2 regions of the Pseudomonas sp. SCB32 genome follow, and region 2 is predicted to be linked to the other one. Evidence: riboswitches for the same ligand, from Rfam matches in the RefSeq annotation. Region 2 holds a riboswitch; the other holds the start of a gene.
The links. Region 2 has a riboswitch for manganese ahead of GA645_RS22915 (TMEM165/GDT1 family protein). Riboswitches for the same ligand answer to the same signal wherever they lie in the genome.
Positions count from the first base shown of each region.

Region 1: another riboswitch for manganese. It lies ahead of GA645_RS24315 (sodium:calcium antiporter); the one in region 2 lies ahead of GA645_RS22915 (TMEM165/GDT1 family protein).

Region 1 covers NZ_CP045118.1:5,311,724-5,319,354, forward strand. Annotated here, with positions in the region: partial or broken gene speD (adenosylmethionine decarboxylase) at 1-131, shown strand, start outside; gene GA645_RS24290 (fused MFS/spermidine synthase) at 197-1,333, shown strand; gene GA645_RS24295 (hypothetical protein) at 1,330-2,181, shown strand; gene GA645_RS24300 (response regulator) at 2,195-2,872, shown strand; gene GA645_RS24305 (HAMP domain-containing sensor histidine kinase) at 2,869-4,275, shown strand; gene GA645_RS24310 (hypothetical protein) at 4,361-4,612, shown strand; yybP-ykoY riboswitch at 4,875-5,032, shown strand; gene GA645_RS24315 (sodium:calcium antiporter) at 5,099-6,109, shown strand; gene GA645_RS24320 (type 1 glutamine amidotransferase domain-containing protein) at 6,199-6,876, shown strand; RNA gene ssrA (transfer-messenger RNA) at 6,951-7,308, shown strand.
Region 2 covers NZ_CP045118.1:5,020,728-5,028,358, reverse strand. Annotated here, with positions in the region: gene GA645_RS22935 (methyl-accepting chemotaxis protein) at 1-576, opposite strand, end outside; gene GA645_RS22930 (M48 family metallopeptidase) at 767-1,585, shown strand; gene GA645_RS22925 (NAD-dependent epimerase/dehydratase family protein) at 1,621-2,628, shown strand; gene GA645_RS22920 (ketosteroid isomerase-related protein) at 2,852-3,295, opposite strand; gene GA645_RS22915 (TMEM165/GDT1 family protein) at 3,400-3,981, opposite strand; yybP-ykoY riboswitch at 4,059-4,190, opposite strand; gene GA645_RS22910 (amino acid permease) at 4,234-5,691, opposite strand; gene GA645_RS22905 (class I SAM-dependent methyltransferase) at 5,809-6,813, opposite strand; gene GA645_RS22900 (DUF1835 domain-containing protein) at 6,866-7,630, opposite strand; gene GA645_RS22895 (2-hydroxyacid dehydrogenase) at 7,627-7,631, opposite strand, start outside.

The DNA of each region.
Region 1 (7,631 bases), 290 kb from region 2:
TCACTTGTGGTGACGTGCTCGATGGCGACAAGGCGGTCCAGGTGCTCTGCGAGCGACTGGGCAGCCGGCGTCACCTGGTCTCCAGCATGGACCGGGGCCTCAATGGCCATCGCCTGGGCCTGCTCACACGCGGCCAGAACGACGCTCTCGTGCCGGCCTCACCCCGACTGACGAGCGAGGACAGGGAGGTGGCATCATGAACGAGCCCCACATAGAACCCGCGCAGCTGCTGGCCGACGCCAATGCCCTGCGCTACGACATCGACCTGACCGGACTCGTCCCCCCGGAAGTCGCCGCCCAACTCCCCCCGCTGCCCCCCAATCATTTCTACTTCTATCCGCCGGACCCCAAGCAGGTCGGCGATGGCGCGACCAGCTACATCGAGGACAGCGACCCCTTCGACCAGTACGTCTATCGCCTGAGCCGCGTGGTCTATCAGGGCCGCACGCGCTGGCAGAACGTGCTGATCGCCGACACCTACAACTACGACCGCGTGCTGATGCTCGACGGCGCGATCCAGAGCGCGGAAACGGACGAATCCCTGTATCACGAACTGCTGGTGCAGCCCGCCATGCTGGCGCACCCCGACCCGCGCGATGTGCTGATCATCGGTGGCGGCGAAGGGGCGACGCTGCGCGAGGTGCTGTCCCATGCGAGCGTGCGGCGCGCCGTGATGGTCGACCTCGACCAGGAGCTCGTCGAGCTGTGCCGGGAGCACCTGTTCCAGTGGCACCAGGGCGCCTTCGACGATCCACGTTGCGAGCTGGTATTCGACGATGGCCGCGCCTATCTCGAACAGGACCCCTCGCTGTTCGACGTGGTCATCATCGATGTCGTCGACATGCTCGACAACGGGCCGGCGCAGGCGCTCTACACCCGGCAGTTCTACGAACTGTTGCACGCCCGACTGCGCCCCGGCGGCATCGTCGCGGTACAGGGGCTGGAGTTCTCCCACTGCGACGACAAACCCCACGCGGCCCTCGCCCGCACCCTGCGCTGCGTGTTCGGGCAGGTGCACAGCTACCGCGCCGCGATCCCCTCGTTCCTGTCGTCCTGGGGGTTCCTGCTGGCGTCCGACTGGCTCGCGCCGAACCTGTGGTCCGCTGAAGAGATCGACCGCAGCATCGATCAGCGCCTCGGCCAGCTCTGGCTCGACCACATCGACGGCGAATACCTGAAAGCCTGCTTCGTGATGGATCGGGAGACCCGCTTCCTGTTGTCGCAACCGGGACCGGTGCTGGAAGACGGCGTGCACTTCATTGCGCCGCCGGACATCGAGGAAATCGAGTTCGGCCCGGCGCAATTGCCCGCCCTGACCGGGTATAGACGATGACCGCCGCCCCGGCCCCGAGGCTCTCCCCGGCCATCCTCGCGCCCTGCCAGCTGTACCGGGTGAGTTACCGCAACCGGGACGACGGCCTGCCGGTGCTGCTGCGCCTGGAGGATCCGCAACCGGCGCTGGCATTGCTGGCGCGGGATGAGGAGCTGACCGAGGACAGCCTGCTGCCCGACAGCGCCGCCGCTGACGAACTGCTGGTGATATTCGCCAGCGGCGGCCTGCAGACCGGGCATGCCTGGCGCCAGCGCCTGGAGTCCTGGATGGCGCCCGATCCGGGCGCGCAGTCGCCAATGCTGGATATCCCGTCGTTCAGCGACCGGGTGCTCTGGCGTCCCGGTCGAGGGTTGATCATTGGCAGCCCCGAGCGCTGCCGGGAACTGCTCGAAGGCCTGGTCGCCTTCGACTGGTACGAAAGCCGCCTGCGCGATCTGGAGAATGCCGTCGCCCAGGCCTGGGAGCCAGCCCAGCGCGATATCGAGCTGACGCACCAGTTGCAGCCGCCGGCGTTGTTGCGCCAGACCCAGGTCAACCGCCAGGTGCTCCACACCACGCGCTGGCGCATGACCTACACGCGCCTGGAGTCGCACCTGGAAAAGCCGCCGCAGCAGTTGCCCGGAGCCGTGCGCAGGCTGTACAACGAGCTGTCCGTCCAGGCCGAGGCGCACGATCGCCTCGCCGCCCTGGACGACCGCATCGAAGTGCTGCAGGACCTCTATGAACTGGCGACCGACCGGCTCAGCGAATACCGCTACTATCGAGGCGAGTTGCGGGTGGAATGGCTGATCGTCGCAATCCTGCTGATCGATACGGGCCTGAGCCTGTGGGAATTCTGGCATCGCTGAACAGGGAGCTGCCATGAGGATATTACTGGCGGAAGATGACCAACTGCTGGGCGACGGAATTCGCGCCGGGCTCGGCCTGGAAGGCGACACCGTGGACTGGGTCCAGGATGGCCAGGCCGCCGACCAGGCGCTGCAGACCGACGAGTTCGACCTGCTGGTGCTCGACCTCGGCCTGCCGCGCAAGGACGGCCTGGAAGTACTGCGCGCCTTGCGCCGGCGCGGCGACCTGACGCCCGTGCTGATCCTCACTGCCCGCGACAAGGTGGCCGACCGCGTGGCCGGCCTCGACGCCGGCGCTGACGACTACCTGACCAAACCCTTCGACCTCGATGAACTGCTCGCCCGCGTCCGTGCCCTCACCCGCCGCCGCACCGGTCGCGCCGCGCCGCTTCTGCAACACGGTGAATTGATGCTGAACCCGGCCACCCACCAGGTCAGCCTCGCCGGCGCGCCAGTGGAACTGGCCCCGCGCGAGTACGCGCTGTTGCGCCTTTTGCTGGAGCAGCGCGGCAAGGTGCTGTCGCGCACTCGTCTGGTCGAGGCCCTGTACGGCTGGGACGGCGACCTGGAGAGCAACGCCATCGAGGTCCACATCCACCACCTGCGGCGCAAGCTCGGTAACGGCCTGATCCGCACCGTGCGCGGCATCGGCTACGGCATAGACCGTCCCGGCACTCCGTCCTCGCCGTGAGTTCCGCTCCGCGCCGCGCCGGCTCGCTCAGCCGCCGCCTGTTGCTCTTGCTGATCGGCGGCATCTCGCTGTGCTGGCTGGTGGCCGGTTTCTTCACCTATCACCTGACCCGCGAGCAGGTGAACGGCCTCTACGACCAGGACATGATCGACTTTGGCCAGGCCGCCCTGAGCCTGGTGGATATCGCCGACTCCGTCGACGCCCAGCCCACGCCGCCAGGGGACATCATCGCGCGCAGCCGCAAGGCCATCGAAGGCTTGCCGCTGATTCGCCGGGAAGCCACGCTGGGTTACTCCATCTGGTACCAGGGCCAACGCCTGCTCACCACCGACCAGCCGCCACCCGACGTCGAGCAGCAGCCGCTGGGCTTCTCCCGCCTGGAACAGGGCGACGTGCGCTGGCGGGTACTGCAGATCGCCTCGACAGGCCCGGACGGCGTGCGGATCTGGGTATTCGAGAACCAGCAATACCGCTCCAAGACCCTGCGACTGCTGCTGTTCAGCGCACTGTTCCCGCTGCTGCTGGCCCTGCCGCTGTTCCTCGTGCTGGTCTGGCTCGGCGTGCGCCAGGGGCTGGCACCGTTGCGCAGCCTGATAGCCCAGCTCCACCTGCGCACCGCCCACAGCCTGCATCCGCTGTCACTGAACCGGGCGCCGGTGGAGGTGCACAGCCTGGTCAACGAACTGAACCTGCTGCTGGAGCGCCTGCAATTGGCCATGGAGGCCGAACGCCGTCTGACCAGTGATGCCGCCCACGAAATCCGTACGCCGCTGGCCAGCCTGCGCACCCACGCCCAGGTGGCGCTGCGCTCCTCCGATCCGGCGGCCCATGCCCATGGCCTGCAGCAGGTCAGCCGCAGCGTCGAGCGCATCAGTGCGCTGATGGAGCAGATCCTGTTGCTGGCCCGGCTCGACGGTGAAGAGCTGCACGAAACCTTCAGCCGTGTCGACCTCGGCCTGCTCGCCGAGGAAAGCATCGCCGAGCTCGCCCCGCAGGCCATCGACAAGCACATCGACCTCACCCTCGACACCCAGCCGGGCACCACCCTGATGGGCGTGTCGGTGTGGCTCGGACTGATCCTCACCAACCTGGTCGGCAACGCCCTGCGCTACACCCCCGACGGCGGCCGGGTGGCGGTGACCCTGGAGCGCGCCGGCACCAAGCTGCTGCTCTGGGTACGCGATAACGGCCCCGGCGTTGCACAGGCCGAGCAGGCCGCCATCTTCACCCGCTTCTATCGCAGCCCCAGCGTTGCCAACAGCGCTGGCAGCGGTCTTGGCCTGCCCATCGTCAAGCGCATCGTGGAGATCCATCACGGCCGCATCAGCCTGCACGAAGGGCTGGAGGGCGCCGGCCTGGGCGTTTGCGTCGAACTGCCGGCAAGCGCTGGCGAAAAAGAGTGAACCTGGCGAAAAACCCGACAGTCCACCCTGTACGGTCCGCATGATCGGTCCGCGACAACTCGGGCAAATTGCCAGGAGTCCAACCATGAAACGTATCGCCCTGCTCATTACCGCTGCCCTGCTGGCGTCGCCGGCATTCGCCGCCGACCTGTGCAGCGACAACCTCCAGAAAATCGACGCCGCCGTGCAGTCCAATGCCGGCACCGCTCAGACCCAGGACCAGGCCATGCGCCTGCAGGAAAAGGCTATCCAGTCCCAGCAGGCAGGCAATACCAAGGCCTGCATCGCCCAAACCGAAAAAGCCCTGAAGCTGCTCAAGCAGACCGGTAGATCCTGATCCCTGTTCGACGGCCGGCCGGGCGCGCCGGCCGCCTTGTTTTCCGGGTGCCTTGTCCCCCGCGGGATTCGTGCGCCGATAAACCCGACGAAACTCTCACCATTCGCGATAAAGCAGTTCATTGACCCGGCCGACAGCCGCCGCTGGCTGCTGCGCGGCTTGGCTGCGGTGCCACGGCGGGCACCGCGCCAGGGGGAAAACGTCCGTTGATCGACACCTGGTGAAACCATTTCTTGAGCGTGCCCCACGATCGGATAGAATGCGCGGCGTCATTGGGGAGTAGCCGACCGTTCTCGCGAACGGGGACGACGTCAACACACTTGGCCCACAGGCCATGGCGTCGCCAGCGATTCTGCCTGGCAAGACCTTTGACCACGCAGCCTCCGAACGGCCGGGGAGCGCGTGGTCATGGGTATCGATCCGGCCGGGAGTTTTCACCGTGATGCACCACCCCATCCCTTGCTCCATCCATCTGGAGCCGCGCGCATGCTGACCTTCATCTTCGAACTGCTCGGCATGCTGCTGGTGATCCTGATTGCCGCCGAAGTCTTCACCAATGCGCTGGAGCATTTCGGCGAGCGCCAGGGCATCTCCGAAGGCGTCACGGGCTCGCTGTTCGCCGCCATCGGCACCGCCCTGCCGGAAACCCTGATCCCCCTGCTGGCACTGTTCGCCGGCACCAGTAACGCCAACCTCAACCAGGAAGTCGGTGTTGGCGCCATCCTCGGTGCGCCGTTGATGCTGTCGACCCTGTCCACCTGCCTGATGGCCTGCTTCGCCCTGCGCGCGCGTGGCCTGACCGGACGCGTGCGCCCCGAACGCACGGGCCTGCAACGTGACCTGAACTTCTTCCTGATCGCCTTCAGCGTCGCCACGGTCGCGATGTTCGTGCCGGCGGGCTACCTGACCGTGCGCCTCGGCCTGAGCCTGCTGCTGGTGCTCACCTATGTTGCCTACATCACCCTTACGCTGAGGGCGTCGCAGGAGCTGGTGGAGAACGGCCACGGCACTGAAGCCGACCACCACATGTACCTGTCGCGCATCGGCTTGCCGACCAACCTTGCGACTATCCTGCTGCAGCTACTGCTGGGCTTGGGTCTGCTGGTGCTGGGCGCCAAGGGCTTCATCCATGGCGTCGAGGGACTGTCGCACCTTCTGGGCGTCTCCGCGCTGCTGCTGTCACTGCTGGTCATCCCGATCGCCACCGAACTGCCGGAGAAGATCAACAGCATCCTCTGGGTTCGCCGCGGCAAGGACACCCTGGCCTTCGGCAATATCAGCGGCGCCATGGTGTTCCAGGGCACCCTGCTGCCCGCCATCGGCATCCTGCTCACCCCCTGGCAACCGCGCACCGAAGTGCTCACCGGGGTGCTGATCACGCTCGGCGCCGCCCTCTGGCTGCGCCTCAATGCCCAGCGCGACGGACTGCCGATCTGGGTGCTGCTGCTCAACGGCGCCCTGTACGCCGCCTATCTGGGCATCACCCTGTCACGCTGACGAGCGCGGCGTACCGCCTACACTGACCAGTCTGGGCTGCCGTTGCTGCGGCAGCCGCTTGTCATACGCGATACGCCGAAGGAGTGAGCATGAAAATCCTGGTAGTCCTGACCTCCCACGACCAGCTCGGCAGCACCGGCAAGAAAACCGGCTTCTGGCTCGAGGAGTTCGCCGCGCCCTATTACGTGTTCAAGGATGCCGGCGCCACCCTGACCCTGGCCTCGCCCAAAGGCGGCCAGCCGCCGCTCGATCCCAAGAGCGATGAAGAAGACGCCCAGACCCCGGCCACCCGCCGCTTCCGCCAGGACAGCGAAGCGCAGGCCGCGCTGGCCTGTACCGTGAAACTCGCGGAGGTGCACGCCGACGACTATGACGCCCTGTTCTACCCCGGTGGCCACGGGCCACTCTGGGACCTCGCGGAGGACAGGACGTCGGTGGCGCTGATCGAAGCCTTCCACTCCAGCGGCAAGCCCGTCTCCGCTGTCTGCCACGCCCCGGCCGTATTCCGCCACCCACGTGGCCTGGACGGCCGTCCCCTGGTACAGGGCCGACATGTCACCGGGTTCACCAACAGCGAGGAGGAAGCCGTCGGTCTCACCGACGTGGTGCCCTTCCTCGTCCAGGACATGCTCAAGGCCAACGGCGCCCGCTACAGCAAAGGCCCCGACTGGCAGAGCCACGTGGAAGTCGACCGGGGCCTGATCACCGGCCAGAACCCCGCTTCCTCCGAGGCCGTGGCCGAAGCCGTACTGAAATTCCTGACCTGACAACGAGTTGCGCCGCCCCGATTGGACCTTGGGGCAGCTTTCCCGTAGAATGGTCGCCGACCTTTCAAGGTTTTGGGGCCGATTAGGATTCGACGCCGGTAACAAAACTCGAGGGGCATGCCGAGTAGGTGACAGTTCTCGTAAATCAGCTGCCACAACTTTATAGTTGCCAACGACGACAACTACGCCCTAGCAGCCTAAGTGCCGCTAGCAGACCCTAGGGGATGCCTGTAAACCCGAAGATTAGGTCTGTCATATAGAACAGGATCGCCGCCAAGTTCGCTGTAGGCGTAACGGCTAAAACTCATACAGCTCGCTCCAAGCACCCTGCCACTCGGGCGGCGCGGAGTTAACTCAGTAGAGATGGCTAAGCATGTAGAACCGACAGCGGAGAACTGGCGGACGGGGGTTCAAATCCCCCCGGCTCCACCAAACAAACCCCTGAAAACCTAGCGTTTTCAGGGGTTTTTCTTTGGGCGTCGAAAAACTGTCGAAACTGGTAGCACTTGCGCATTTCTCCAGCTTGCCAAGTGATGGCTTTAGGCGGGACTCTACCTCCTAGATAGATAAATTATGGAGGTATGAAAGATGAGTTGGCCAAATATTTTAATGACACCGGCAAGCAAAACGGACATAGGTGTTCTGGCATCCATAGTCACGAACAAAAGTGTTTTTGTGCACTCAGGATAAAGTTCAATCCAGGGGTAGACCATACAGCATACGCCAAATATCTGAGGCGCATGGTGCGTATGCTC
Region 2 (7,631 bases):
CTCTTTCGGGCACAGGTAGTACTCGCCTTCGCGCACGCCGGTGGGCTGCATCTTCTGGCTTTCCAGGGTGTCGCCCATGGCTTCCACGGTCAGGCCGCCGTCCTTGCGGTACCACCAGGGCATGAAGCGGCCGCTGGCGTCGTAGCCCGGCAGGCCGGCGTACTGGCTGTCGCTGCCGGCAAAAGCATTGGGTTCCCAGCCGGCGAAGGCGTCGAGCAGCTTGGGATTTTGTGCCACGGTCTGGCGCAGCAGGTTGGACATGCCGGCACGGCCTATGCCCAGAACCGGCTGGCCGTTGGCGTCGGTCTCGTCGAGCAGGGCGTTGGTGTTGGCCAGGTCGCGGGCGACCGTCAGCGGGTATTCCAACTCACGCTGGATCTGGCTGACCTGGCCGCGCGCCATAGCCACCAGGCGCTCATTGATCACCTGCTCGAGCAAGGCCTGGGTGCGTTCCTGCACCAGCGCCTGGGTCCTGGCCCCCGCGAACAGCGCATACAGCACCAATGCCGCGACCACCGCCAAGACGCTGGCCCCGGCCAGCGCCACCACGGAAAACTGGATCGACTTGAATTTCATACGGGTATCCGATGTCCCAGAGCCTGCGTGTGCCTGGTTATCGGCAGGCAGGGGCGGTTTCCTTAGGGGCTGCTTGTAATGGGTTGTAACGCCGTTGTACGCCGCTTGTTGCCGGGTAGTTGCCGGGCATCGGGGCGCGGCCTACCATGCGCGCTGTCTTTGGGTAATTGCACAGTTTCAGGAGAGCAGCATGCCCCGTCTTTTCCGTGTCGCCGGCCTGGCCGCAGCCCTGCTGCTGACCGCTTGCCAGGAGGTGAGCACCACCAACGGCGGCGTCGTCGGCGTCAACCGCCAGCAGACCATGTTCAGCATGCTGTCCAGTGCGCAGGTCGATCAGATGTACGCCCAGTCCTACCAGCAGACCCTCGGCGAGGCGTCCAAGGCCGGCAAGCTGGACGCCAGCAGCAGTGATGCCAAGCGTGTGAAGGCCATCGCCAGTCGGTTGATTCCGCAGACCGGCGCCTTCCGTCCGGATGCACCGTCCTGGAAGTGGGAAGTCAACGTGATCAAGAGCGACGAGCTCAACGCCAACTGCGGTCCCGGCGGCAAGATCATCGTCTACACCGGGCTGATCGATAAGTTGAAGCTGACCGATGACGAACTCGCCGCCGTGATGGGCCATGAGATCGCCCACGCCCTGCGCGAGCACGGCCGTGAAGCCATGTCCCGCGCCTACGCCGAGCAGATGGGCCTGGGCATCGGCGGCGCCCTGCTGGGCCTGGGCCAGAACAGCGTCGACCTGGCCCACCAGGTAGTGGAATACAGCCTGACCCTGCCCAACAGCCGGCAGAACGAGAACGAAGCTGACCTGATCGGCCTGGAATTGGCCGCCCGCGCCGGCTATAACCCCAACGCCGCGATGACCTTGTGGCAGAAGATGGGACAGGCCGGTGGCGATGCTCCGCCGGAAATCCTCAGCACCCACCCGGCCGACAGCACCCGGATGGCCAACCTGCAGGCTGCCATTCCGAAGGTGATGCCGCTTTACGAGCAAGCCAAAGGCCACTGATTGGCCCGCCAGGAGCGGCGCGTGGTTGCGCCGCTGTGCAACGTGAACAGGGAGCGCCCGTGAAAATTGCTGTACTTGGAGCCACAGGGCTCCTGGGCCATCACGCTGCCCGTGCCATCAAGGCCGCGGGACACCAGTTGGTGCTGATCCATCGGCCGTCGTCGCAGATTCAGCGGCTGGCCTACCTCGAACCGGAATGCCGGGTGGCCGAGCTCTTCGACCACCGCGGCATGGCGCGAGCGCTGAGCGGCCTGGATGCGGTGATCTTCAGCGCCGGCTACTACCCGGTGCGGCCGCGTCGCTGGCAGGAAGAGGTGGCCAGTGCCCTGGACCTGACCAACCACTTCTACGCCGCCTGTCTGCAGGCCAAGGTGCCGCGCATCCTCTACGTCGGTTCGGCCTTCGCCATGCCGTTGCACCCCCAGGGGCTGCCGGGGCACGAGGGGCTGTTCTACGAGGGCCTGCCTACCGGCAAGAGTGCCTACGTCATGTGCAAGTGGGCGCTCGACGAGCAGGCCCGCGAGCAGGCGCGCGGCGGGTTGCCGGTGGTGATCGGGATTCCCGGCATGGCGCTGGGCGAGCTCGACATCGGCCCGACCACCGGACGGCTGATCACCGCCATCGGGCATGATGAGATGCTTCACTACGTGCCGGGCCGGCGCAACGTGATCGACGCCGCCGAGGCCGGCCGTGGCCTGCTGCTGGCGCTGGAGCGCGGCCGGGTCGGCGAGCGCTACCTGCTCACCGGGCACAACATCGAGATGGGCGAGTTGACCGCCACCATCGCTCGCCTGTTGGGCAAGCCGGCGCCGACACCGATGCCACTGCACCGTGCGCGCGCCTTGGCGACCCTGGGTCGCTGGCGCTACCGGCTGACCGGCAAGGTGCCGCTGCTGGACGATACGGCGATCGAGGTGATGGCCGGCGGGCAGTTCCTCGATGGGCGCAAGGCGCGCGAAGAGCTGCGCTTCGAGTCCCATGTGCCGCTGGAGGATACGCTGGAGCGGGCGATCGCCTGGTTCCATGCCAATGACTATCTGTAGATTGCGCACCCTGTAGGAGCCACTGTCTTTTGGGCTCCCGCGTTCGCGGGAGTGACGGAGGTGGGATTCGCGCTCCCTGCGTCATCCCCGCGAACGCGGGGACCCAGAAACAATGTAGGAGCGAGCTTGCTCGCGAACCCGCCCCGCTGCGGGGGGCGCGAGCAACCTCGCTCCTACGAAGAGCACAAATGAAAAGGCCCGGCAGATGCCGGGCTTTTTCATCTCAGGGCAGCGCCTTCTCGGCAAAGGGCCGGTTCTGCAGCCCCATCTGCGCGCGGAAGCTTTCCATGTCGAACATGGTGCACAGTTCGACGATTTCCCCGGTACTGCTGAACACCCAGAAGCCCATGGCCGACAGGCTGAGAATCTTTTCGCTGGCCGGGTAGCCGAAGGCGGGGCGGGAGATGCTGCCCAGCAGGGTGCTCCAGGTGAACACCTTGTTGCCTTCGCGGATGCATTCCTCCACCACCACTTCCAGGTCCGGCATGGCCGAGCGGATCTCCTGTACCAGGCGGCGGTAGCCGGCGTTGTTCAGGGGTTGCGCGGTGAAGGCGCTCTTGTAGATGAAGTCCGGGCTGTGCAGCTGCTCGGCCAGCGCCAGGTGACCCTTGTTCCACGCAAGGTCGATGTGCTGGCGAGCGAGCTTCTTGAGATCCTTCTCAGACATGGCGCTTCCTGTGCTTGCTGATGTACGGGGAGAATGGCGCACCACTGTGTATCGATTGTGAAACACAGGCATTGGCCGGCGCGCCAGGCTCCCTCGAGCTCAGGTCAGAGCACGCCGCCCAGTTGCAACGCATGCCAGACGGCGGCCAGGCCGAGAACGGCGAAGGCGGCGGCGGCCAGGCGGCGGATCAGGTTGAGCGGCAGGCGATCGGCGGCGAAGTTGCCGGCCAGCACCACCGGCACGTTGGCGATCAGCATGCCCAGCGTGGTGCCCATCACCACCAGCCAGAAGTGCGGGTACTGCGCGGCCAGCATCACGGTGGCGACCTGGGTCTTGTCGCCCATCTCGGCGAGGAAGAAGGCGATCAGGGTGGTGAGGAACGGGCCGAATTTCTTCAGCGCGCCTTCTTCGTCGTCATCCAGCTTGTCGGGGATCAGGGTCCAGCCGGCGACGGCCAGGAAGCACGCGGCCAGCACCCAGCTCAGGGTGGTTGCCGAGAAGAAGCTGGCGACCCAGCTGCCAACGGCGCCGGCGGCGAAGTGGTTGGCCAGGGTGGCGGCGATGATCCCGGCGATGATCGGCCAGGGCTTGCGGAAACGGGCAGCGAGGACGAGCGCGAGCAGTTGCGTCTTGTCGCCGATTTCGGCCAGGGCAACGATCAGGGTTGGGACGAAGAGGGATTCCATCAGGCTTCCTAAGGGGCGGGTCGACTAATCACCATGACACGCGCCACCTGCCCGCCCCGGGTCAGGTTGCTCGTGTCATAGGTCTTGTCAAACCCGGGCCTGAGCGTTGCAGGCGTGGGTCGCACGCGCCATGGTCTGTGGACCAAGTGTGTTGACGCGTACCGGGCGAGCTGGGCGCTCGCGGGAGACTACTCCCCTAGGACGGGGGCATTCTGCCCAAGTCCTAGGACTTGGGCAAGCCTGCGCGTCGGATCATTCGCGGTGGGAGCGGATGTCCATGTCCTCGTAGCGAATGAAGCGGGTGCCGTTCTTGAAGCGGTAGCCCAGCCAGATCGAGAGGAACAGCGGGATGGTGATGTAGGTGGCGATCAGCCCGGGCCAGTCCACGTGCTCGCCGACGAACGCCTGGTAGTTCTGCCCCAGGGTGATGACCAGGCAGAGGGTGAAGGCGAACAGCGGGCCAAAGGGGAACCATTTGGCGCGGTACGGCAGGCTGTTGAGGTCGCCGCCCTGCAGGACAAAGGCCTTGCGGAAGCGGTAATGCGACACGGCGATGCCCAGCCAGACGATGAAGCCGCACATGCCCGAGGCGTTGAGCAGCCAGGTGTAGACGGTCTTGTCGCCGATGAAGCTGGTGAGGAAGCACAGCGCGCCGACGAAGGTGGTGGCCAGCAGCGCATAGCGCGGCACGCCGCTATCGGACACCTGGGTGAACAGGCGCGGCGCCTTGCCCTGGGTGGCCATGGTGTAGAGCATCCGGGTCGAGGCGTACATGCCCGAGTTGCCCGCCGAGAGGATCGCCGAGAGGATCACCGCGTTCATCACGCCCGCGGCGGCGGCGAGGCCCGCGCGCTCGAACAGCAGGGTGAAGGGCGAGGTGCTGATGTCGGCGCTGTCGGTCTTGAGCAGGTTCGGATCTGTGTAGGGGATCAGCATGCCGATCACGAAGATCGACAGGATGTAGAACATCAGGATTCGCCAGAACACCTGGCGGATGGCGATGGGAATGGACTTCTGCGGGTTTTCCGATTCACCGGCGGCGACGCCGATCAGCTCGGTGCCCTGGAAGGAGAAACCGGCGATCATCGCCACCCCGATCATCGCCTGCAGGCCGCCGACGAAGGGTGCGTCACCGGTGGTGAAGTTGCTGAAGCCGGGGCTGTCGATGCCGTGCATGATGCCGATGATGCTGGCCAGGCCAATGCCGATGAATACGACGACGGCGACCACCTTGATCAGTGCGAACCAGAACTCGCTCTCGCCGAAGCCCTTCACCGAGAAGAAGTTGAGCATGAACATGATGCCCAGGAACACCACGCTCCAGTAGATGCCGGGCACGTCAGGGAGCCAGAACTTCATCACCAGCTGTGCGGCCACCAGTTCCGCGGCGATGGTCACCGCCCAGTTGTACCAGTAGTTCCAACCCATGGCGAAACCGAAGCCATCGTCGATGAAACGGCTGCCGTAGGTGCAGAACGAGCCGGAATCGGGGATGTGCGCCGCCAGCTCGCCGAGGCTGGTCATGAGGAAGAACACCATCAGGCCGATCAGCGCGTAGGCCATCAGCGCGCCGCCGGGGCCGGCGGTGGCGATGGTGCTGCCGGAGGCGACGAACAGGCCGGTGCCGATGGAGCCGCCGATGGCGATCATGTTCAGGTGGCGGGGCTTGAGAGAGCGCTTCAGGTGATGCGGCTTCTCTTTCGGCCCCATGGCGAATGTCAGCTCGACATCGTCGTTGATTCTGCGATTCACGGGTGTCCTCGATCAGTCTGGGCGTGCAGCGGCGCGCCGGTCCATGGCTCGCTGCAGTGTAGTGCGGGCCTTGGGTCAGCGCCGTCGGGCGCTATAAATGCGGAAGCCGTCGGACTCGGCCAGGGTCTGGCAGGGGCCGAGGTGCTGCTCGATCAGCGGCGGGTATTTCAGGAAGCTGTTGGCCACCAGGCGCAATTCGCCGCCGGACGCCAGATGGCGCGCGGACTGGCGCAGCAGGTGTTCAGTAGCCGCATAGCTGGTGTGCACGCCTTGGTGGAAGGGCGGGTTGCTGACGATGGCGGCGAGGTTTTCCGGTGCGGCATCGATGCCGTCGCCGGCGATCACTTCGCCTTCCAGGTTGTTGGCGGCCAGGGTCAGGCGGCTGCTCTCGACGGCGAAGGCGTCGACGTCCAGCAGGGTCAGGCGGCTCTGTGGATAACGTCGTTTGAGCGTTGCGCCGAGCACCCCCGCGCCGCAGCCGAAGTCCAGCACATGGCCGCTCGGCAGGCCGTCCAGTTGCTCCAGCAACAGGGCACTGCCGCGATCCAGGCGGCCATGGCTGAACACGCCGGGCAGGGTGATGACTTGCAGAGGGCCATCGGCCAGCGGCAGTTCATAGCGTTGCGCCAAGGCGTGCAGGTCGGGTGCTACAGGCGCACCGTCGATGTGCGCGTGCCACAGCTGGCAATGGCGGGCACTGTCGAGCTTGCTGGCGCGGCCGAATTCGCCGAGCTGCTTGCTGGCGCGTTCGACGCCGGCGCGCTTCTCGCCGAGCAGATACAGCTCGCCGCCGGGCACGCAACTGGCCAGGGCGGCGAACAGGTAATCGGTGAGTTCACGGGATTTGGGCAGGAACAGCACGGCGGCGTCGAACTCGCCTTCCGGGGCGGTCGCGCCGAAGTGGCAGCGGCCCGGATAGCGGGCTTCGAGCTGGCGGGCTTCGCCGGCGTGCCAGCTCCAGCCCCGGGCCTGCGGCAGGTCGCCGAGCAAGGCGTCGGCGGGCAGGCCGGCGAGCAGGACGCGGCCCTGGAAGCGCTCGATCTGGCGCAGCAGCACTTCACTGGTGGGGGCGTTGGACATGCGGCCTCCTGGAAAAAAGGGCGGGAGTTTAGCAGGGCCGCAATGGCCGAGCCTAGGCGAGCCGCACCTCGGCGTTGTTCCAGAAGTCCTCGCCACGCAGCGCAAGGTGCCCCGCCGCGACTTGTTCGCGCAGGCGCCAGGCGGCCAGCAGGTCGCTGACGAACAGACCCTCGACATAGGCCATGGTCGGCCCGATCACCGATTGCACCGGCCGCCAGGATTCGCTGGCGCTGTCCAGCAGGACGCGGTCGATGTGCTCATAACCGACGCCGCTCAACTGGCCGTCGAGCCACAGGCGCAGTTCGGCATTGTCGGCCAGGGCGCGCTGCCAGTCCTCGCCCAGGCACTGGCGTTCGGTGGCGTCTACTTCATGGCTGGCGGCCAGGGCATTGGCCAGTTCAACGGGCTTGAGCATGGCGATGGCGTGGCGATCGTCGCAGCGGCACTGGCCGCTGCCGGCGCCGACGCTGCGCAGGGTGACGTGTGCCGGCAGCAGGGCGCAGATGCGGCGCAACAGCAGTTGTTCGCTGGCGCTGTCGCCGTGCCAGAGGGTGACGATGCTGGCGTCCGGGCTGCGCAGCCAGTTCAGGTCGGTGCCCAATTCGATGGCGATCTCGCGCTCGCGCAGGACTTCGCCGCCCAGCTCATGCCAGAACGCGGCACGTTGCTGGCAGGGTGGGTTATCCACATCGCTTAGCGGGCCGACGGCCAGATCGTCCGGCATCACGCGGATTCGCTTCTCGACCAGTACGCCGGCTTCCACCGCCCGGTGCAGGGCATCGGCGGCGCCGTCGCCGCAGACCAGATGCAGGCTCATG